DNA from 4 places in the Nocardioides aquaticus genome. Region 1 is predicted to be linked to each of the others. Evidence: predicted binding sites of a transcription regulator. Region 1 holds the regulator's gene; each other region holds the start of a gene.

Region 1 (5,172 bases):
GATCGCGGAGACGATGCGGTCGACGGTCTCGGCGGTGTCGACCTCGGTCGAGGGGAACTCCGGCAGGCTGGTCTGCGCGCCGACGGTGGCGGCGCGGGCGTCCGGGACGACGTAGAGGGCGCGCATGCGCTCGGCCACGGTGTCGGAGAAGGTGCGCGCGTCGTCGACGACCTCGTCGAGCTGCAGGTGCAGGTCGCGGAAGTTCTTGCCCACGACGTTCCAGTGCGCCTGCTTGCCCTGCAGGTGCAGGTCGGTCAGGTCCACCAGCAGCTGCTGCAGGTGGGCCCCGAGGGTCTCCGAGGCGCGGTACGGCGGGTGGGCGGTGTGCGCGCCGGCGCTCGCGGAGGTGGTCAGGTCGGTGCTCTGCATCGTGTCGCTCATGGTGAGACGGTCCTTCCGATCGGGGATGTCCCTACTGTGACACCTTTTCTTGATTGGTTCCAGAAAGGGAAGGCTTGCCTGCGTTGGCGGATGCGGCAGGTCAGACCCGGTCGGGGCAGGAGCAGTCGACCGGGAGGCGCACCGTGCGCAGGTCGGCGCCGGTCGCGGCGCCGCAGCCGTCGAAGGGCACGTGCCAGCGGTCGACGCCCTCGGCAGTCAGCACGGCCAGCTCCACGCCGTCGCGGTCGACCACGAGCGGCACCACGGCCGCGGCGTCGTACCCCTGGGCGCGGGCACCGGCGAGGAGGTCCTCGCCGTGCACGGCGGCGAGGTGGCGCAGCACGGCGGCGGCGTGGTGACCGAAGGTGTCGGGCTCGGAGCGCAGGAACGCGTCGACCGGGACCACTACGTCGTCGCGGCCGGGCTCGACGAGGCGGATCGAGAGCAGCGTCGGGACGTACGCACGCATCCCGGTGTCGTCGGGGCGGTCCATCGTGAAGGAACCGGTCAGCCGGACCACCCGCGAGCCGGGACCGGGCAGCGTCAGGGTCGCGACACGGCAGGCGGCCAGCGCCGGGACGGCAGGCGAAGTGCCAGCGAGGAGGACCCGGACGCGGCCGTCCTCGGCCACGTCGACCGAGACCAGCGTCTCGGTGGAGGGCGTACGGCAGCTGCGGGTGCGCAGGGTGCCGGTGCGGGCACCCGCGACCGAGGTCCGGGCCTGCTCGGCCCAGGTCGAGGCGGGGTTGCGCAGCAGCTCGCCGGTCATGAGGTAAGGCTACCCTCACCCCCCGCCTCGGCGGTAGGTGTCCGCGGTCTCAGTCCGGCCAGTGGACGCCCGCGCGTCGACCGCCCGCCCGGGCAGTTCAGCAGCGCGTGAGGCGGCCTTGGTCAGTCGTCGCGCAGGGCACGGTGCTGGTCCACGTTCCGCCCCGCCCGGGGGTCCGGCACCGTCTCTGCCTCGACGGTGGCGATGGTCTCGTCGAGCCGCACGTCTCGCGGGAGGCTGCGGTAGTCACTGGTGGCCTTCGCACCGCCTGGGCGGTCGTCGTCTGTCGGCATCCTCTGACGCTAGTGCTGCAGTCCAGTCCGTTCTCGCGTGCTCCGCGATGCCTGCTCGTCGGACCCATCCAGATCCCGGTCGACGCCTCTACCGGGTCTCGGTCACGTCGATGCCCGGCTGCCCGAGGTCCTTGCGCAGGTGGACGTCGTCGCGGCCCGGCGTGGGGACGGGCTTCCGCCGGACGATCTCCTCGTACCCCAGGCGCCGGTAGAACGCGGGAGCCTGGAAGGTGAAGGGGGTGACGAACGCGTGCGTGCACCCGCGACCGACCGCCTTGGTCTTGAAGGTCGAACCGGTCGAGCTCATCGCTGAGGCGCTGATCGAGGGCGGTGTCGGTCCGGTCATGCGTCGGACGGTTCCAGGTCCGGACCCGCGAGGTCGGCGAGGTCCGCCATCTCCGCGAGCTCGCGCCACCAGGACACCCGGGTGGGACGGCCGTCGTAGTCAGGACGCCGGTTGGCGCCGCTGGGGCCGGGGAGCACGAACACCTGGGTGCGCCCGACGTACCACTCGGTGGCGCCGAGCAGCTTCGGTGGCCTGCGACCCAGCGCCCGGGCCGCCTGCTGGGCCGCGCCCTTGCCGGTGAAGGCCAGCCAGTCCGGCTCCCACCGCTCGACCTTGGCGACGAGGTCGTCGATGTCGGCGAGATAGCGGGTCCCGTCGGGAGACGGGCGCCCGACCAGGTCGGTCAGCCCCAGGCCGAGCGCGGGCAGCCGGTGGTCGTCCTCGGGGCGCAAGAGCGTGGGCGTCATCCCGGCGAGGTGCAGGCACTCCCAGAAGGAGTTGCCGGGGGTCGCGTAGTAGTGCTCGCGGGTCTTCGGACTGTCCTGACCGGCCTGGCCACAGAAGACCACGGCGGGATCCGGACCGACGATGTCGGGCAACTCCTCCACGCCCCCACCCTCTCGTCCTACACAATGACCCCCATGGGCGGAAAGCGAGCCGGGTCGCGACGAGGTCCCCGGCCCCAGCGACGAGTCTCACCGACCCTCCTGGGGTTGTCACTGGGGGTCACGCTGCTCGTCGTGGCGTGGGGCTACCTGGTCTTCGCGGCCATCGACTTCGGGTCCGAGGCGCGCGGCGGACGGGGCGAGGCGTGGTGGTTCCTCGGGCTCGCGTCGCTGGGTGCGGTGGCGTGCCTGTTCGCCGGGCTGATGCTGGTCGCGCGGATCCTGCGGCTGCTGGCGACCCCGCCGGCGGCTCCCTCCGTGGGGCACGCGAACGACGTCGACACGGTCGCGACGAGCGAGGGGTACGTCGGGCGCCGCGTGCGCTGACACGACTGGCAGATGCGTGAGGGGCGGGGCGGCCGTGGCCACCCCGCCCCTCAGCGTTCCCCTGCTCGTCGACGGGGTCGAGTCGTCGACGAGCCTCTAGCCCACCAGCGGCGCGGGTCGATGCGCCGGCGTGGTGGCCGACACGTCACCCGAGCGGGACGCGCAGCTCCTGACCGGCCTGCAGCACGCCGGAGTCGAGGTCGTTCAGCTCCTGGATGTCGGTGACGACCGAGGCGGCGTCGCCCTCACCGGTCGCGGCCACCGTCTCCTGGGCCAGGCCCCACAGCGTCTCGCCCGGGGCGACCACGACGACGCGGGTCGGGTCGGGGGTGTCCTCGCCGTCGGCCATCGAGGCCTGCGCCAGCAGGAGGCCGGCGGCGAGCAGGACGACCAGTGCGAGGAGGAGCACGGCCAGCCGGCCCCGACGCGTCAGACGCACGGTGGTGGTGGGGCGGGCAGACTGCAGGGTGGCGCTCATGGTGACCTCCTGGGGAAGGGGGCGGTCAGCGGTGCCGGATGCGGTGCTGACCACCGGGGTCGGTGGTGGACGAACCAATGTCTAGAGGCCGGCGCCGACAGCCCTCGGTGACGAGGCGGTCGGGCCCGGTCGATCAGACGTTCGATCGAACACCTGAGCGACAGTAGATCACCTGTTCGAACGAGCGCAAGACCCCGCTCGATCATTTGTTCGACAGCCTTGGCCGGTCACCCGCGACACGCGGGTTCGAACAGGTGTTTGAAGTGGGGGTGCCCGACGGTCTAGCGTCACTCCTGTCACACCGACCCCGGAGAGGTGCACCCGCATGCCCAAGAAGAACGTCAGCGAGCTGCCCGACGGCCCGGCGGACGCCACCGGGCTGACGCCGCGCCAGCAGCGCGTCCTCACGCACATCAAGGAGTGCCTCGAGGCACGCGGCTACCCGCCGAGCATGCGCGAGATCGGTGAGGCCGTCGGCCTCACCAGCACCTCGAGCGTCTCCCACCAGCTGCGCGTGCTGCAGGAGAAGGGCTACCTCAAGCGCGACCCCAACCGCCCGCGCGCCCTCGAGGTGTTCCTGCCCGAGCACATGGCCTCGCGCCGCTCGCTGGGCAGCGGCGAGGAGTCCAGCATCGACGAGACGGGCGTCGGCGACGTCGTCCCGCAGGCCGCCAACGTGCCGGTCGTCGGCCGGATCGCCGCCGGTGGCCCGATCCTGGCCGAGGAGCGGATCGAGGAGATCTTCCCGCTGCCGCGCCGCATCGTCGGCGACGGTCAGCTCTTCCTGCTCGAGGTCAGCGGCGAGTCGATGATCGACGCCGCCATCTGCAACGGCGACTTCGTGGTCATCCGCCAGCAGCCGACCGCCGAGAACGGCGACATCGTCGCCGCCATGATCGACGGCGAGGCCACGGTCAAGACCTTCCAGCGCAAGGACGGCCAGGTGTGGCTGATGCCGCACAACGCCGCCTACTCCCCCATCGACGGCACCCACGCCACGATCCTGGGCAAGGTCACCGCCGTCCTGCGCAGCCTGTAGGACCCGTCCCCGGGGTCGGGTGAGCGGTCCCGGGGATGTCGGGGGCGGCACGTACGCTGCGGGTTGCCCGCACCGCCCACCCCCGGGAGCCCCCCATGCGTCGTCCTGCCACCACCGCCCTGCTCGGGGGTGTGCTGAGCGTGCTGCTCCTGGCCCCGCTCACCGCGGTGCCGGCCGCGGCCGATCCCGACCCGGGCCCCGGCTCGGTCCCGGGCTCCGTTCCGGACTCGGTCCCGGTGCTGCCCGACGTCGTGCTGGGCGAGCGTCCCCCGCTGCCCGAGGAGACGCTGGAGGAGGTCCAGGAGCTCTTCGCCGACGGCGTCGGCGGGCCGGCCGCGGACCCCGGCGAGACCGAGCCCGGGCCCCCGGTGGCCGACGAGCGGGACGTCACCCTGGCGCTGCGCGACCTGCTCGCGGCGCGCGGCGACCTGTCCCGGCAGGACCGCGCCACGGCCGACGCCTACCTGGCGCGTCCCACCGACGGCAACGGCTCGCCCTTCGGCGTGCGCTACCGGGTCCGCGAGGCCGCCCCGACCTGCAACGCCGACGTGTGCGTCCACCGGGTCGACTCGACCGCCGACGCCGCCACGCCGCGCTTCGCCCGGCGGGTGCTCACCTCGGTGGCCGGGGTCCACGACACCTACGTCGCCGCGGGCTACCGCGCTCCCAGGAGGGACGGCCGGGCGCGCAACGACGGCGGGAACGCCAAGACCGACATCTACCTCGCCGACATCGGCGACAAGGCCATCTACGGCTACTGCACCTCCGACCCCGAGGGCCCGTACGACGGTGGTTCGGCGCGGTTCAGCACCTGGGCCTACTGCGTGCTCGACAACGACTACGTCCGCCAGCAGTACCCCCGGAACACGCCCCAGCAGAACCTGGACGTCACCGTCGCCCACGAGTACTTCCACGCCGTCCAGTTCGCCTACGA
Region 2 (5,172 bases), 1.6 Mb from region 1:
ACCGCTGTCCGATCGGGCTGGTCCACAGGTAGAGCCCGGGTCCGAGGAGGTTGTAGTTCCATCCCATGTGGGTCTTGGCGCGGTGGTGCTGGCGGCAGGCGGGGGCGACGTTCCCTGTCTCGGTGGGGCCGTCGGGGTGCGGGATGACGTGGTCCATGTCGGCGAACACCGCCGGGTTGGTGCACCAGGGGAACACGCAGGTGAGGTCGCGTAGGGCGGTCTGTTCCTTGAGGCGGTCGGAGCACTCGTAGGAGTCGCAGTGGATGGACTCGGCCAGATCGATGACGGGCCGGATGGTGATGCTGGCGGCGGTGTGGGCCCACTGGCGGACCTGGGCGGTGGTGATCGGGCCTTTCGCGGGGTGGCGGTTGTCCAGGCGGGAGAGCTGGGTCGCGCTGGTGGGGCTGGTGGTGCAGAACAGGGGGTTGAAGACGGCGCCGGGGATGTGGGCGTAGAGCACCAGGTGCTTGCCGGTCGCCGGTGAGGCCTGCTCCTGGCCGTCGGGGAGGGTCTGTTCGCCGAGGGCGAGGGAGCCGAGGGCCTTCGAGCGGCGGACGTCCAACGACTCGGTGGACCCGTCGGCGGCGAGGGTCTTCGCCCGGTCGCTGACGGCTGCTTCGAGGGCGATCGCGTCGGCGAGGTCGAGTCCGGCGTCGAGGTCGACGACACCGTCGGGGTGCTGGGCGAGGTTGATGTGGCAGTGCCGCCCGTCAGCGGCTGCGCGGCGTTTCTCCTCGGCTGCCTGGGGGTCCCAGCGTAGGAGTGCTTCGTCGGTGATCCGGGACAGCTGGGCGTAGGAGATCGAGTGCGCGAAGGGGGCGACGAGCCGGTCGACCTCGGCGGCGCCGTCCTCGCACAGGCCCATGGTCTTCTCCGCGACCTGGCGGGCACGCCACACCGGGCAGGCCCCGGAGAGGACGCGTTCCCACAACCGGGGTAGCCGGTAGCGCAGCTCCAACGTCACAGCGACCTGGTTTGCACCGGACCGGGTGGACACCCCGAGGACGGCGGACAGCTCGATGACCGCGGACTCGCGGACCAGCGGGCACCCGATGCCGCCGAGGGCGAGGCCGTAATCGCCGTACCCGGCGATCCACATCGCTTCGTCGTCGGTGAGGGCCTCGTTGATCACGCACCAGTCCACGATCGACTGCAGGACCGCGACGTCGGCTGCGGCCTGCACGGCCTTGGCGTTCTTGACCACCGCCAGCGCCTCGACGCGGGTGGTCTCTCGGGTGGTGTCGAGTGCGTGGACCCATTCCCAGAACGACGGGTCGGGCGACATCACCGCCTCCACCTGCACCGCAGCCTCGACCGGGACGTCGAGCGTCGGGTCGGGCCCGGTGCTGTCGTCGTCGGCGGTGGTGGTCATGCATCTAGTATAGTCGAACACGCGTTCGAACGCAAGGCCGGTGTGGTGGTTGTGGAGGGGGTCTCGAGACGGTCGCTGGCGCTCGCTGATCGACCACCGGGTCGGGAGCTCCCTCCTCGACCACCGGGGCCTGGCGCCCCTCCTCGGACCACCGGCGTGGGCGCCCAGCCGACGATCGGTCAGTCGCGGGCGAGGGCGGCGGTGAGGCGCGCGACGGGGGAGTCGAGGCCGTACTGCTCCGACAGGGCGGCCAGGCGGTCCGGGTCGGCCGGGGACCGTGGCAGCTCCAGGTGGGAGCGGTCGAGGTCCAGCTCCCGGGCCACCGCGACCACGCGCGGGGCGACCGCGAGGTAGTCGGCGGCGTCCTTGACCTTGCGACGGGGCCCGGCGGCCATGCCCGAGTCGGGGTCGTGGGCGGCGGCGACGATGCCGGCCAGGTCGCCGTGGCGGCCGAGCAGGGAGGCGGCGGTCTTGTCGCCGACGCCGGAGACGCCGGGCAGACCGTCGGAGGCGTCACCGCGCAGGGTGGCGAAGTCGGCGTACTGACGGGCGTGGACGTCGTACTTCGCGACCACCCAGGCGTCGTCGACGCGCTCGTGGCGCCCGACGCCGCGGGCGATGTAGAGCACCCGGACCTCCGCGTCGTCGTCGACGAGCTGGAACAGGTCGCGGTCGCCGGTGACCACGTCCACCGGCATCCCGGCGCCGGTGGCGAGCGTGCCGATCACGTCGTCGGCCTCGTAGCCCGGGGCGCCGATCACGGTGATGCCGAAGGCCGCCAGCACCTGCTGGATGATCGGCACCTGCACCCCGAGCGGGTCCGGGACCTCCTCGACGTCGGGGGCGGTCTCGACCTCCTCGACCACGCGGTGCGCCTTGTAGGTCGGCAGCAGGTCGACCCGCCACTGCGGACGCCAGTCGTCGTCCCAGCAGCAGACCAGGTGGGTCGGCTGGTAGTCGGTGACCAGCCGGGAGACGAAGTCCAGCAGCCCTCGCACGGCGTTGACCGGGGTGCCGTCGGGGCCGGCGATGTCGGGCACGCCGAAGAAGGCGCGGAAGTACATCGAGGCGGTGTCGAGCAGCATCAGGCGCGGCGCAGGGGCGGTCATCGCGGCACCGTAACCCAGTCCGTCGGGGACGCGTCCGCACTCCGCACGGCGGTCGCAGCGACCGGACGGCCCGTCCCGGCGCGGCGGACGAGGGGCCGTACGGGGCGTGGGGTGCGGCAGGCGAAGGTGAGGCGGGCGTCGTCCCAGACCTCGAGGTCGTAGGTCGCCCGCGGCGCCCGGCGGGCCAGGCGGCGGACGGCGCCGACCAGGCCGCGGTGCGGCGCGTCGGCCGACGGCACCCGGCGGAGCCAGACCTCGCGACCTCCACCCACGAGCGCCAGCCTAGGGGCACCCCGCGCCCGCGTGCTGAGCATCCCCCGCGCCTACCCGCACGGAGCCCTACGCTGGCCCGCGTGAGCGCAGATCCTTCCGGTGTGGAGCCCACCGACCGCAAGATCCTCCAGCTCCTGGCCCGCGACGGCCGGATGTCCTTCACCGACCTGGGGAAGGCGACCGGGCTGTCCACCTCGGCGGTGCACCAGCGGGTCAAGCGGCTCGAGCAGCGCGGGCTGATCCTCGGCTACGGCGCCACGGTCAACCACGCCGAGATGGGCCGGCCGTTGACCGCCTTCATCTCGATCCGCCCGATCGACCCGGCCTCGCCGGACGACGTCCCGCAGCGCCTCGAGCACGTCGAGGAGATCGAGTCCTGCTGGTCGGTGGCCGGCCAGGAGTCCTACATCCTCAAGATCCGGGTCGCGACGCCGGCCGACCTCGAGGACCTGCTGGCCCTGATCCGCGCCGCGGCCAACGTCTCCACCCGCACCACGATCGTGCTCTCGACGGCCTACGAGAACCGCCCCGTCGACTGAGCCGGCTCAGGTCGCCTGCAGCGCGGCCGCACGCCGCGACATGGCGGCCGCCTGCGCGGGCGTCATCGACCCCGAGTCGGGCGCGACGTTCTCGGCCCACCAGCGCTGGCCGTCCTCGGGCAGCGTGTGGATCGGGTCGTAGTAGGGGTAGGTGCGCGTCAGCGCCTCGGGGTCGCTGGCCTCGATCGAGGTGCGGTAGTTCTTGGTCCACCGCGAGACGCCGTGCACGGTGTCGTACGACGCCAGCTGGTGCACCCAGCGCTTGCCGACGAACGGCACGTCGCAGACCAGTCGCGGGGTGGCGAACCCGGGCAGGTAGCCCATGATCGCGGTCTGCAGCCGCTGGGCGTCGGCGACCGAGGTCCGCCAGTGCTCGGCGAACGGGATCATGTCGCAGAGGTAGAAGTAGTACGGCATGATCTGCGCGCCGTCGAGCAGGGCGAAGCACAGGTCGAGCAGCGCGTGCGGGTCGGCGTTGACGCCGTCGAGGATGACGCCCTGGTTGCGCACGTCGCGCAGGCCGGCGTCCAGCATCGCCCGGGTCGCCCGGGCCACCAGCGGGGTCACCGACGCGGCGTGGTTGGCGTGGGTGTGCATCGCCAGGGAGACGCCCCGCTCGCGGGCCAGGGTCGAGACGCGCTCGACGCCGGCGATCACCTCGGGCTGCAGCCAGTGCTGGGGGAGCCCGACCAGCGCCTTGGTGGCCATCCGGACGTCCCGGACCGACTCGATCTCGAGCAGCGAGGTCAGGAACGCCTCGAGCCGGGGCCACGGCATGTTGGCGACGTCGCCGCCGGAGACGACGACGTCGCGGACGCCCGGGGTGCGGCGCAGGTAGTCCAGCATCGCGACCAGGCGGTCGTTCGGCTTGCCGGTGAGCTTCAGCTTCTCGACCGTCGGGGTGGAGTTCCCGACGAGGTCCATCCGCGTGCAGTGCCCGCAGTACTGCGGGCAGGTCGGCAGCAGCTCGGCCAGCACCTTGGTCGGGTAGCGGTGGGTGAGGCCCTCGGTCACCCACATGTCGTGCTCGTGCAGGGAGTCGCGCGTCGAGTACGGGTGCGAGGGCCAGTCCGTGCGCCGGTCGGAGAAGACCGGCAGCATGTAGTGCCGCACCGGGTCGGCGTGGAAGGCCTCGGTCAGCGACCCGGGCCGGCCAGGGGTCTGGTGCGGCGCCATCGTGTTGAGCATCTGCGGCGGCAGCAGCATCGACATCGTGGCCCGCTCGGCCTGGTCGCGCTCGAGGTCGGCGTAGAAGGAGTCCGCCACGAGGTCGCCCAGCACCGCCTTCAGCTGGGCGGGGTTCTTCACGCAGTGCGAGCGCTGCCACTGCACCGACTCCCACTCCGCGACCGTGACGTCGCGCCACCCCGGGAAGCGGGTCCAGTCGGGCTCGACGAGCTCCGGGGCGCGGTACGGGTACGGCTGGCCGGTCTCCAGGCCGATGGAGGTCTCGATGCTCATGGGGCTCCTCGTGGATCCGGGTCGGCCAAGCAGGGGGTGTGCGCGCAGGCGCGTCGCGGTGGCGGCTGGTGCGCCGTCGTGCCACGATAAGCGAAGATCCTCCGGCATATCCACTCCCGCGCCGGAAGATCTCTCGACCAGGACGCCGCCGACGGTGTCCTTCGACGGAGGTGGCGATGACCAGCGCGACGAGCGGCACGACGACCCCGGAGCGCGTGGGCGACCCCGTCGGCCTCCACCGCGTCCTCGACCCCGACCCCGCGACGACCCGGGTGCTGCCGCAGGCCGCCTGGCGGCTGGACACCCGTCCCGTGCTCTGGGACGACGAGGTCCGGGTGCGCGTGGAGCGGCTCAACCTGGACGCCGCGTCCTTCCGCCAGCTGCGCGAGGAGCACGGCACCGGGGAGGCGGTCCGCGC
Region 3 (5,172 bases), 1.3 Mb from region 1:
GCAGCGGATCACCCAGGCGCTGCTGCAGCTGGCCGACAACGCCGTCAAGCACACCGCACCCGGTCAGGTCGTCGCGCTCGGCGCGGACACCGACGGCGCCCGGGCTCGGTTGTGGGTGCGCGACACCGGGCGCGGCGTCCCCGCCGGTGACCGGGACCGCATCTTCGAGCGGTTCGGTCGCTCCGTCGTCCCCCGGGGCGACGAGGGCTTCGGCCTCGGGCTCTCCATCGTCGGCGCGATCGCCGCGGCGCACCACGGGTCCGCCCACGTCGAGGACGGCGCGGACGACGACGGCGAGCCGTGCGGTGCCCGCTTCGTGATCACGCTGCCCCTCGTGCAGCCCGAGGACGGCGGCGACGACAGCCGCGACCACACCGGCGACACCCGGACCGAGGCGACCGGCGACGACCTCGACACCGCCGAGCCCACCCGGGCCATTCAGACCACCCAGCCCATTCAGACCACCCAGCCCATTCAGACCACCCAGCCCAGCAAGGAGACCGAGGAGACATGGCGAGGATCCTGATCGTGGAGGACGAGACGAGGATCGCCTCGTTCCTGGACAAGGGGCTGCGCGCGGAGGGCCACCTGACGACGGTGGTCGGCGACGGCAAGCAGGCCCTCGAGCTGGCACTGGACGACGACCACGACCTGGTGGTGCTCGACCTCGGGCTGCCCGGGCTCGACGGCATCGACGTCCTCGACCAGCTGCGCGCCCAGGGCTCGCGCGTCCCGGTCATCGTGCTGACCGCCCGGGACTCGGTCAACGACACCGTCTCGGCGCTCGAGGGCGGCGCGGACGACTACATGGCCAAGCCGTTCCGCTTCGCCGAGCTGCTGGCCCGCGTACGGCTGCGCCTGCGGCAGGCCAACGACGCTGCGGCCGGGCCGCGCGAGGAGGCCCTCGAGGCCGGGGGCGTGCGCCTCGACCTCCGCACCCGCCGCGCCTCCGTCAACGGCCGCGCCATCGACCTCTCGGCCCGCGAGTTCCTGCTCGCCGAGATCTTCATGCTCAACGCCGGCCAGGTGCTCTCCCGCGAGCAGCTGCTCGACCACGCCTGGGGCTTCGACTTCGACCCCGGCTCCAACGTCGTCGACGTCTACGTCGGCTACCTGCGCAAAAAGCTGGGCTCCGGCGCGATCAGCACCGTCCGCGGGATGGGCTACCGCTTCAGCCCCTGACGCCCCGCCGAGATGACGCTCCCGGACAGCCGAGATGACGCTCGCGGCGCGTCGAGGTGACGGTTGCGGACAGGTGGGTACGCCCGGGGTCGAGGAGCGAGCGCGCCCCGGCGGTCGAGGGCGTGCGTCAGCCCCGGGTGGTCGAGGAGCGAGCGAAGCGAGCGTCACGAGACCAGGCCCGCTCGGTGGTCGAGGAGCGAGGGAGGCGAGCGTCTCGAGACCAGTCCCCGCAGGTCGATGGGTGATCTGCGTTCACCTGGTGAGTGCAGATCACCCATCGACCGGGCGCGGCGTCCCGGTGGTCGCGGAGCGAGCGCGTCCCGGTGGTCGCGGAGCGAGCGCGCCCCGGTGGTCGCGGAGCGAGCGCGCCCCGGTGGTCGCGAAGCGAGCGCGCCGCCCAGGTGGTCGCGGAGCGAGCGCAGCGAGCGTCTCGAGACCAGTCCCCGGTGGGTCGATGGGTGATCTGCGTGCATCGGGTGAGTGCAGATCACCCATCGACAGGCCGCGGCGACCCAGGTGGTCGCGGAGCGAGCGCGTCCCGGTGGTCGCGGAGCGAGCGCGCCCCGGTGGTCGCAGAGCGAGCGCGCCCCGGCGGTCGAAGGCGTGCGTCAGCCCCGGGTGGTCGAGGAGCGAGCGAAGCGAGCGTCACGAGACCAGGCCCGCTCGGTGGTCGAGGAGCGAGGGAGGCGAGCGTCACGAGACCGGTTCCGGGTGGGTCGATGGGTGATCTGTGTGCACCTGGTGAGTGGAGATCACCCATCGGCCGGGCGGCGTCGGGCTTATGTCCGTCGGTGGAAGGTGACCTTGTTGTCGGCGTGGACCTTCATCTCGTAGGCGGGGTCGTGGGCCCGGGCGTGGTGGTGCGGACACAACAACCGACCGTCCTCGATGTCGGTCAGGCCGCCCTGGGAGAACAGGGTGTCGTGGTGGGCGTGACACAGACCCGGCGGCCAGTCGCACCCTTTGGCGGTGCACGACTTGTCGCGGGCGTGCATCGCGTAGGTCTGGGCGGCGGTGAACCGGCGTCGGGCCCGGCCCTGGTGCAGGACCTCGCCGTTGCCGCCGAGGACGACGGGGATGATCCGTGCCTCGCAGGCCAGGCGCATGGCCTGGGCTGCGGCCATCGGGGTCCCGTCGTCGAGCGTCGCGGTCCCGAGTGCGGTGGTGAGGAGGTCGAAGGTGGTGGTCGTGATGAACGTGCCGTCGGTGCGGCCGAGCTTGGGGGCGTTGTTGCGGGGGTAGTTCTCGATGAGCTCGCAGAACGCCTCACCCAGCTTCTGCGCCGACGGCCGACCCTTGACCCACTCCCGCTTCCCACCCTCGGGGTCGTCGCTGGCGGGGGTGCAGTTCACGTGGCCGGGGGCAGCGAACCCGTGGAGCAGCTTCTGCAGCATCTTGGCTTGGACCTCGGGGATCGTGAACCTGCCGTGCGCGGTTCCGTGGCCGTCGAAGGACAGGGTGAACCGCCGCTTCTGCGTCGCCTTCGCCTCAGCGGCTTCGAGACGTTTGCGGTCGATCTCCTCCCCGACCTGCGGTGCGATCAACGTGAGGATGTGCGCACCGAGGTGCCTCAGCTCGGTGGGATCGAACTCGACGGCGTAGGCGACGAGAGCCTCCTCGGCCTGGTCGAGCAACTTCTTGTCGAGGTCGTCGGGGAGGTCCTTCAACGCGTTGACCACGACCCGGACCTGGTCGGCGTTCACGACACCTGCCGCCAACGCGTCCCGCAGTCGGTGCCACCGCGACTCCAACGCGGTCGCGAGCCTGACCTGGGCGGCGGACACGTTCTTCTGCGAGCGGGTGGCGTTCGCTGCCCAGACACCGGTGGAGGTGCACCCGGTCTCGGCGCCGACCTGGACCTCCTCGGCGTGGGCGAGGACGGCGAGCTTGAAGGAGGCGACCTTGGCTTCCAGCACCGCCAGCGACTGGATGGTGTCGCGGGTGGTGGCGGCGTCCAACGCGAACAGGGGCCGGTCCGCCAACGCCGTCACGCTCGCCGACAGGGCGCGGACACCGGCCGGCACGGGGTGTGCGGTGGTGGTGTCCTTGTCGGTGGCCATGGATCCATCCAAGCACTCGCCACCGACAGTCCTGGGGTGTTTCCACAGGTCAGAGGCGGTTGTCCCCACACGCCACGGCTACATTCGATCAAATGTTCAGTAACACCTCTAGTGGTGCTCTTGTGACGCCCACCGGGGCCACTGCGCTCGCCCCTCGACCATCGGGGCACTGCGCTCGCCCCTCGACCATCGGGGCACTGCGCTCGCCCCTCGACCATCGGGGCACTGCGCTCGCCCCTCGACCATCGGGGCGCTGCGCTCGCCCCTCGACCACCGGGCGCTGCGCTCGCCCCTCGACCACCGGGGCGCTGCGCTCGCCCCTCGACCACCGGGGCACTGCGCTCGCTCCTCGATCACCAGAACCGCGCTCGCGGCTCAGCCGCGGACGGAGAATGTCAGGCGTACCGGGGGCTGCGCGGCCAGCACCGGCTCGAGTGCGGCCGAGACCTCATGGGGCTCGGGGCGGTCGGCGGGGCGCTGCTCGAGCGCGGCGTGGATGATCGAGACGACCGCCGGAGGGGTCCGGTCGGGCAGCGGCGCGGGGCGGTCGACCAGCTGGGGGTACTGCTCCTCCGGCTCGCCGGCCGACGGTCGGGGGTCGGCGAAGGCCCGGTGGCCTGCCACCGCCTCGAACAACGTCGCGCCGAGCCCCCAGACGTCGCTCGCCGGACCCGGGGTGCCGCGCGAGCCGGGCTCGCACTGCTCGGGCGACATGTAGGCATCGGTCCCGATCCGCCCGGTCAGCGCCGCGGCCGCCGCCGTCGTACGGGCGACCGAGAGGTCGATCAGCCGTGCCGGGGCTCCCATGATGATGTTGCTCGGCTTGAGGTCGAGGTGGACCACGTCGACGTGGCCGAAGTAGTGCAGCGCCGAGGCCATCTCCACCGCCAGCGGCAGGTACTGCGCCTCCTGCAGCGGCCCGTGCCGCCGTACGAGGCTGGACAACCGGGGCCCGTCGAGGTGTTCGAGCACGACGTGCGGACGCTCGCCCGCGAGCTCGTGGCGCAGGCCGCGCATCACGGCCGGGTGGTTCACCGTCGCCAGGGTGTCGACCTCGCGGCGCAGCCCGCGCAGGCTGTGCGGGTCCGCGACCTGGTGCGGCCGGACGACCTTGACGACGACCGGCCCGTAGGTGATCTCGTCGAAGGCGAGATACGCCTCGTAGGCCGACCCCCCGCCGAGCAGCCGCACGGCGGTCAGCTCGGCGGTGATCCGGTCGCCCTCGCGGAAGCGCCAGCGATCGTCGCGGCCCGTCACGTCCTCGTCCTCCGTCGTCCTGCGGCCGTCAGTCGTCGTCGCCGGTCTGGTCGCCGTTGGTGACGTCGTTGGTCTGGTCGTCGTTGGTCTGGTCGTCGTTGGTCTGGTCGCCGTTCGTCTGGTCGCGGTTCGTGACGTCGCGGTTCGTCTGGTCGTTCGTCACGCCGTTGGTGCGGTCGTTCGTCAGGTCGTCCGCGCGCTCGTCGCGCGTCACCTGGGTGAGGTCGCGGTCGCCGGTGAGGTCGCGGTCGCCGGTGAGGTCGCGGTCGCCGGTGTCGTCGTCGTCCTCGTCGTCGACGAGGACCACCTCGGCGGCCTCCTCGTCCCGCTTGAGCAGGTCGTCGGCGGTGGCGGAGGCGGCGCCGGACAGCGGGAAGGCGAGCACGCCGGCGGCGACGAGCCCGGCGGTGAGGGTGGTGCCGACGGTCAGGGTGGAGCGCTTCATGGTGGTGTCCTCTCACGGAGTGGGACCCGGGTGCGGGGATGCCTCCCGGGCGTGGACACCACTGTGCTGGCCGGCGGTGAAGCCGGCGTGAGACACCGATGAGAGGCCTCTCACCGTCGCTGGGCGACGGCGGGAGGCCCCTCACGGATGGTGCGGGTGCTGCTCAGGCGGGCCAGTCGAGCGACGTGACGTGGCCACCACGGACCGCGGCCTCGAGCACGACCGTGG
Region 4 (5,172 bases), 1.0 Mb from region 1:
GATCGAGCCGGCGGCGGGTGCAGCAGGTGCAGCAGCCGCGGGTGCGGCGGGTGCGGCGGAGGTCGGTGACGTCAGCGCGGACGCGCCGAGCGCGGCCGCGACCACCGAGGTCCGGATGAGGGCTCGCTTCATCAGTGTGGTGCCTTTCCCGAGAGCGCCGGCCCGTCGCGGGCCGGACGGGGCCAACGTACGTCGGGTCGGCGCCCCTGGGAACGGGTCGTGTGCCTGGGAACGGTCCAACAACCGTTCCCGGGCACACGACCCACCTGGCTCTCAGCCGGCCCTCACGCGTGGAGCTGGGCCGGTGCTCGCGCGGGTCGGCTCAGAAGCGGCCGTACGAGCGCGCGACGTCCCAGATCGGGGCGTACTGCACGGCGCCGCCGGTGCCCGGCGCCTCCCAGACCATGCCGTCGCCGGCGTAGATCGCGACGTGCGAGACCGAGCCGCCCGGGGAGTAGAACACCAGGTCGCCGGGCTGCAGGTTGCCGGCCGAGACCGGGGTGGCCGCGGCGGCCTGGGCCGACGAGGTGCGCGGGATGGTCTTGCCGACCTGCGCGAAGACGTAGCTGGTGAAGCCCGAGCAGTCGAAGCCGGACGGGGTGGCGCCGCCGTAGACGTACGGCACGCCGGCGTACTGGCTGGCCGCCTCGACGACGCCGGACGCGGCGCTGCTGGGCGCGGCGGACGGGGCCGGGGCCGAGGAGCCGCCCGACGACGAGCCGCCACCGGTCTGCAGGGTCTGGCCCGGGTAGATCATGGTCGGGCTGGACACGACGTCGCGGTTGGCGGCGTACAGGTTCTGCCACGACGTGCCCATGCTCTGCGCGATCGAGGACAGGGTGTCACCGGACTTGACGGTGTAGTCGGCGGCGCTGGCCGGGCTGGTGAGCGCGGGCCCGGCGGCCAGGCCGGCGGCCAGGGCGACGGTGGCCGCCGCGCGGCGGCCGTGGTGCGTGACCTCGGCGCGGTGCTTGCCGGGGCGCTGGGTGCTGCTGGTGCGAACGAGAGACATGTGTTCCTCCGGACGCCTACGAAGTGAGCTGACGGGTTCGGGCCTGGAGGTGCCCGGCCGCCGGTGGGCCCTGGTGGGGCCCGGTGGCGGCTTCACCCCGGTGGCACCGCGTCGCGGCGCCACGATGGTTCCTCCGCACCCGCCGTCGTGTCATTGCTGGCACTCCGACGCGGCGGGTCTCGGCGACGGCGGAGTGCGGCCCACCTGCTGGTGGGCCGCGGGAGAACGTAGGAGACGGCGGGGCTGGATCAAAACGGGCGCGCGGCCCGGATCCAGGGCATGTCTGCCCGTCGTCGGGGCGGATCGGGCGCAGGGAGTGCCTTGTGCACCTGTGCGGTCCAGACCTGTGTGTTAGATCACGTCGGTCGCGCCACCCGTGCCCCCGAGAGGCGATCGGACTGTCCGCCCTGCCGCTGATCGAACACATGTTCTACCGTGGGTCCATGCCCGTCCTTCCCCGCGCCCAGCACGTCTGGGTGTCGCTCACGGGCGTGTGGGCCGACGACCGGGTGCCGGGGCTGCTGCTGTCGTGGCGGTCGACACCGCAGGGCTGGGAGGGCTGGGTGATCTCCGCCCAGGCGGGCGTCGGGGCGCGGGGGACGGGCCGTACGTGCGGCAGAGCTGGCTGCCGGCCACCGCGATCCGGCCTCTCGGACCCCTCCCCCAGGCGCCGCCGCACCGACCTCCGGGGCCGCGCGGAGCACCGTAGCGGACTGTTGGCGAACGTTTATTCTACTGTTGCTCTGTCGTGGGTGGATAACCCCGTTTCAGCAGCACTGATGTCGGCGGCGAGTGCTTGAGTAGACCCCATGACCACCACCACCGACAGCGACCTAGGTTGGGACACCGACCTGGGGTGTGAGGGACCGTGGGTGCCGGCTCCGGCGCCGGTACGTCCCGGGGTCCGTGTCACCGGTGCCCTGCTCGACGCCCGGGGTGCGGTGTCTGCGGCAGCCGGGGTCTCGACCACGGCGTTGTCGAACACAGACCTGACCACCGCCGCCCACGAGATCACCGCCCTGGAGTCGCAGGTCGCGGCCTACAAGCTCGCCGTCCTCGCCGAGGCGCGCGACCGCGGCCAGCAAGGCCCCGTGGGCGATGAGGCAGACCCCGACCCCGCGGCGTGGTTGGCGAAGCTGACCGGCGACCCCACCGAGGTCCTGCGCGGCGGACTCTGGATCGCCCGCCTGCTCCAGACCAAGTACCACCACACCCGCCGTGCGCTGGAGGCCGGAACCCTGCGTCTCTCGCAGGCCAAGGTCCTCGTCCGTGCCGCAGAGCGCGCCCCCAGGGCCCTGACGGCCGAGCAGATCACCGCAGCCGAGGAGTCCCTCGTCCTCACCGCGACCGGCGAGTCGTCCCCCACGAACACCAAGGGCCGACCCATGACCGCGGCACGGCTGCGTGACGAGGCTCGGCGGGTCTTCGCGAACATGCTCCCGGCGAAGGAGGAAGCGGACGCCGCGGAAGGCGACGATCTGGCTGCTGAGGAGGACGACGCGGCCCGGGAGTGCTACCTCTCGCTGAACGACCGGGGTGATGGGACCTTCCGTGGGACGTTCGTGATCCCCACCCTGCACGGCAGGATCCTGCAAGCAGCCCTCGAGCGCCTCACCGCCCCCCGCCGCCACACCAAGGACTCGACCGGGGCCCCGATCACCGATGAGTCCGCCCAGCACGGCACCTCCTACGGCGAAAAGATCGGGGCCGGGTTCTGCGAGCTCATCGAACACCTTTCCACCACCGGTTTCGACCACGGCAACACCATCGGCCTGCTGATCACCGCCACCCTCGACAAGATCGCCGCCGGGACCGGGACCGGGACCCTGGCCACCGGCGAGACCATCTCCATCCGCTCGATCCGGCGCCTGGCCTGCAACGCAGGCCACCTCCCGGTGGTCCTCGGTGGCGAGTCGATGCCCGTCGACGTCGGCAGGTCGCGGCGCAGGTTCACCCGCCACCAGTCCCACGCCCTCGCGGTCCTGCACGACACCTGCGGGGTCGCGGGTTGCGAGAGACCCTTCGCGTGGTGCGAGCTGCACCACCTCACCGAATGGTCCCGCGGCGGGCCCACCGACCTGGCCAACGCCCTCCCGCTGTGCGGACACCACCACCGCAGAGCACACGACCCCGCCTACGAGATGCGCCGGCACCGAGGACGCGAGTACGTCCTGAAGAAGATCAGACGGTGAGGAGCCGCGAGCGACGAACGGACGGATGACGGCCGGGCGGAACGGTGCATGGGGTCACGTTCCGCGCCGGCCGCCCTTCGGAGGGACAAGAGCTCCCGGTCCGTCCGGTCCAGCGCGACCAGGATGCCGCGCCGGGCGCACTGGCGACCAGGACCGAACGGCCTGTCCACTCGTCCTAGGACCTACGGCACTCAAGGGTGAGCCATCGAGGGGCGGGGACCGGGCTACAGTCCTGCTCGTCGAGTGACTCGCCACGCCCGGGTGGTATGTCCACCTGATTCGGGGTGATCGACGATCCGCGATCTGGTCCGGGTAAGTGACCAGATCGCGGGCCATAGAACGCTGCGCTTGCCGTCGTCCCCTCGGGACGACCCGCAGCAGTCCCCCGAACGTACGCCTGTTGCGGCTGCTTCGCGACTTCTCCCGAGCCGGCAACCAAAGACGCCGCGGCCGCGTCTGACAGGACGAGGCCCGCACCAGGGCCCGTACCCGTCTCGGAGGACCGCGTGACCCGACCGCAGCACCGCACCACCCGTACCACCCGTACCGGACGTACGGGCCGCCCCACTGCACGCCCCGCCGGGTCCGCGACCGTCCGGGAGCGCGGGGCGTCCGACGCGCAGCAGGCCGTGGCCGTGCTGGTGATCGTCGCGCTGGGAGCCGTGGCGGCCGCGGTGCTCCAGCACCTCTGAGTCGCACCGGCCCCGGCGCCGGCGCGGTCCCGGCGCGGTCCCGGCGCGGTCAGCCCTCGACGAGCTTGAGCCCGGCGATGCAGCCGATCAGCCCGACCAGCAGCAGCGCCTTGAGCACCGACACCGACTCCGCGCCGGTCACCATCGCGAAGGTCACCGTCGTCACCGCACCGATCCCGACCCACACCGCGTAGGCCGTGCCGACGGGCAGCTCCCGCAGCGACCACCCCAGGCCGGCCATGCTCATCACGAGCGCGACCCCGAAGACGACCGTCGGAGCGAGCCGGCTGAACCCGTCCGACCGGTCCAGCGCGGTGGCCCACACGGCCTCCAGCAACCCCGACACCACGAGCACGATCCACGCCATGACACACCTCTCCCAGGTCGCCGTCTTGTCGCGTTCCGGGTACGGCGCCGCTCGTCCGGGAGCCGGGAGGGCTCGCGCCCATCCTCTCAAGTCCGGGACCGGACGTCACCTTCGCGACGATGCCCAGCCCGAAGGGACTTCCGGCCCTGTGCGGACCCCTGCCCCGCCACGGCACAGTCGGAGGCAGGTCAAGGGTGGGCGCCACACCAATGACCGGTTCGGTGTGGTGGCGGGGGCGACCCCGCCGCCGCGCCGCCGAACGTCCTCGGATGCCGATCGCACCGATGTCGAGACCGCCCGGACGGTTCCGTCCCAGGGGTGAGCGCGACCACGATGGGTCGCACACCCCGAGGAGGACCACCATGGCCAAGTACCTGCTGCTCAAGCACTACCGCGGCGCCCCCACCGCCCCCAACGACGTCCCGATGGACCGGTGGACGCCCGACGAGGTCTCGGCGCACCTCGGCTTCATGGACGACCTGGCCGACCGGCTGCAGGCGTCCGGTGAGCTGGTGGACGCCCAGGCGCTCGCGCCCGAGGGCACGTGGGTCCGCTACGACGGGCCCGGCCGCCCGGCGGTCACCGACGGGCCGTTCGCGGAGACCAAGGACCTCGTCGCCGGATGGATGGCCATCGACGTCGACACCCACGAGCGCGCGCTCGAGGTGGCCGCCGAGCTGTCGTCGGCCCCCGGCGCCGGGGGCGAGCCGATCCACGAGTGGCTCGAGCTGCGCCCGTTCCTCACCGCGCCCCCGACCATCACCGAGTGACCGCCGGTGGGCACCGACGACCACCGGGTGATCGCCGACGAGGCGCTGCTACGCAGCCTCGTGCCCCGCGTCACCGGGATCCTGGTGCGCCGCGGGGCCGACGTCGCGGCGGCCGAGGACGCCGTCCAGGACGCACTGG

Evidence for each region. The regulator LexA, encoded in region 1, represses DNA repair genes until DNA is damaged. The targets are predictions, from matches to a motif close to TCGAACANNTGTTCGA.
Region 2: a site for LexA is predicted at 1,386-1,401, ahead of ENKNEFLB_RS11895 (HNH endonuclease signature motif containing protein). Genes of this name have one in related genera too.
Region 3: a site for LexA is predicted at 3,327-3,342, ahead of ENKNEFLB_RS13240 (HNH endonuclease signature motif containing protein). Genes of this name have one in related genera too.
Region 4: a site for LexA is predicted at 1,732-1,747, ahead of ENKNEFLB_RS14395 (HNH endonuclease signature motif containing protein). Genes of this name have one in related genera too.

The regions. Positions count from the first base shown of each region.
Region 1 covers NZ_CP075371.1:4,011,509-4,016,680, forward strand. The annotation lists gene ENKNEFLB_RS19475 (Dps family protein) at 1-381, opposite strand, end outside; gene ENKNEFLB_RS19480 (hypothetical protein) at 482-1,150, opposite strand; gene ENKNEFLB_RS19485 (hypothetical protein) at 1,273-1,443, opposite strand; gene ENKNEFLB_RS19490 (N-acetyltransferase) at 1,532-1,789, opposite strand; gene ENKNEFLB_RS19495 (mismatch-specific DNA-glycosylase) at 1,786-2,337, opposite strand; gene ENKNEFLB_RS19500 (hypothetical protein) at 2,443-2,721, shown strand; gene ENKNEFLB_RS19505 (LysM peptidoglycan-binding domain-containing protein) at 2,867-3,199, opposite strand; gene lexA (transcriptional repressor LexA) at 3,525-4,238, shown strand; gene ENKNEFLB_RS19515 (MXAN_6640 family putative metalloprotease) at 4,334-5,172, shown strand, end outside.
Region 2 covers NZ_CP075371.1:2,445,213-2,450,384, reverse strand. The annotation lists gene ENKNEFLB_RS11895 (HNH endonuclease signature motif containing protein) at 1-1,372, opposite strand, end outside; gene ENKNEFLB_RS11890 (5'-3' exonuclease) at 1,552-2,481, opposite strand; gene ENKNEFLB_RS11885 (hypothetical protein) at 2,478-2,753, opposite strand; gene ENKNEFLB_RS11880 (Lrp/AsnC family transcriptional regulator) at 2,835-3,293, shown strand; gene ENKNEFLB_RS11875 (KamA family radical SAM protein) at 3,300-4,754, opposite strand; gene kdd (L-erythro-3,5-diaminohexanoate dehydrogenase) at 4,931-5,172, shown strand, end outside.
Region 3 covers NZ_CP075371.1:2,724,421-2,729,592, forward strand. The annotation lists partial or broken gene ENKNEFLB_RS22910 (sensor histidine kinase) at 1-526, shown strand, start outside; gene ENKNEFLB_RS13235 (response regulator transcription factor) at 511-1,182, shown strand; gene ENKNEFLB_RS13240 (HNH endonuclease signature motif containing protein) at 1,962-3,242, opposite strand; gene ENKNEFLB_RS13245 (serine/threonine-protein kinase) at 3,618-4,499, opposite strand; gene ENKNEFLB_RS13250 (hypothetical protein) at 4,528-4,944, opposite strand; gene ENKNEFLB_RS13255 (hypothetical protein) at 5,108-5,172, opposite strand, start outside.
Region 4 covers NZ_CP075371.1:2,965,514-2,970,685, forward strand. The annotation lists gene ENKNEFLB_RS14385 (CocE/NonD family hydrolase) at 1-132, opposite strand, end outside; gene ENKNEFLB_RS14390 (C40 family peptidase) at 323-1,012, opposite strand; cyclic di-AMP (ydaO/yuaA leader) riboswitch at 1,011-1,207, opposite strand; gene ENKNEFLB_RS14395 (HNH endonuclease signature motif containing protein) at 1,822-3,204, shown strand; gene ENKNEFLB_RS14400 (hypothetical protein) at 3,711-3,896, shown strand; gene ENKNEFLB_RS14405 (DMT family transporter) at 3,946-4,263, opposite strand; guanidine-III (ykkC-III) riboswitch at 4,278-4,342, opposite strand; gene ENKNEFLB_RS14410 (YciI family protein) at 4,626-5,033, shown strand; gene ENKNEFLB_RS14415 (RNA polymerase sigma factor) at 5,040-5,172, shown strand, end outside.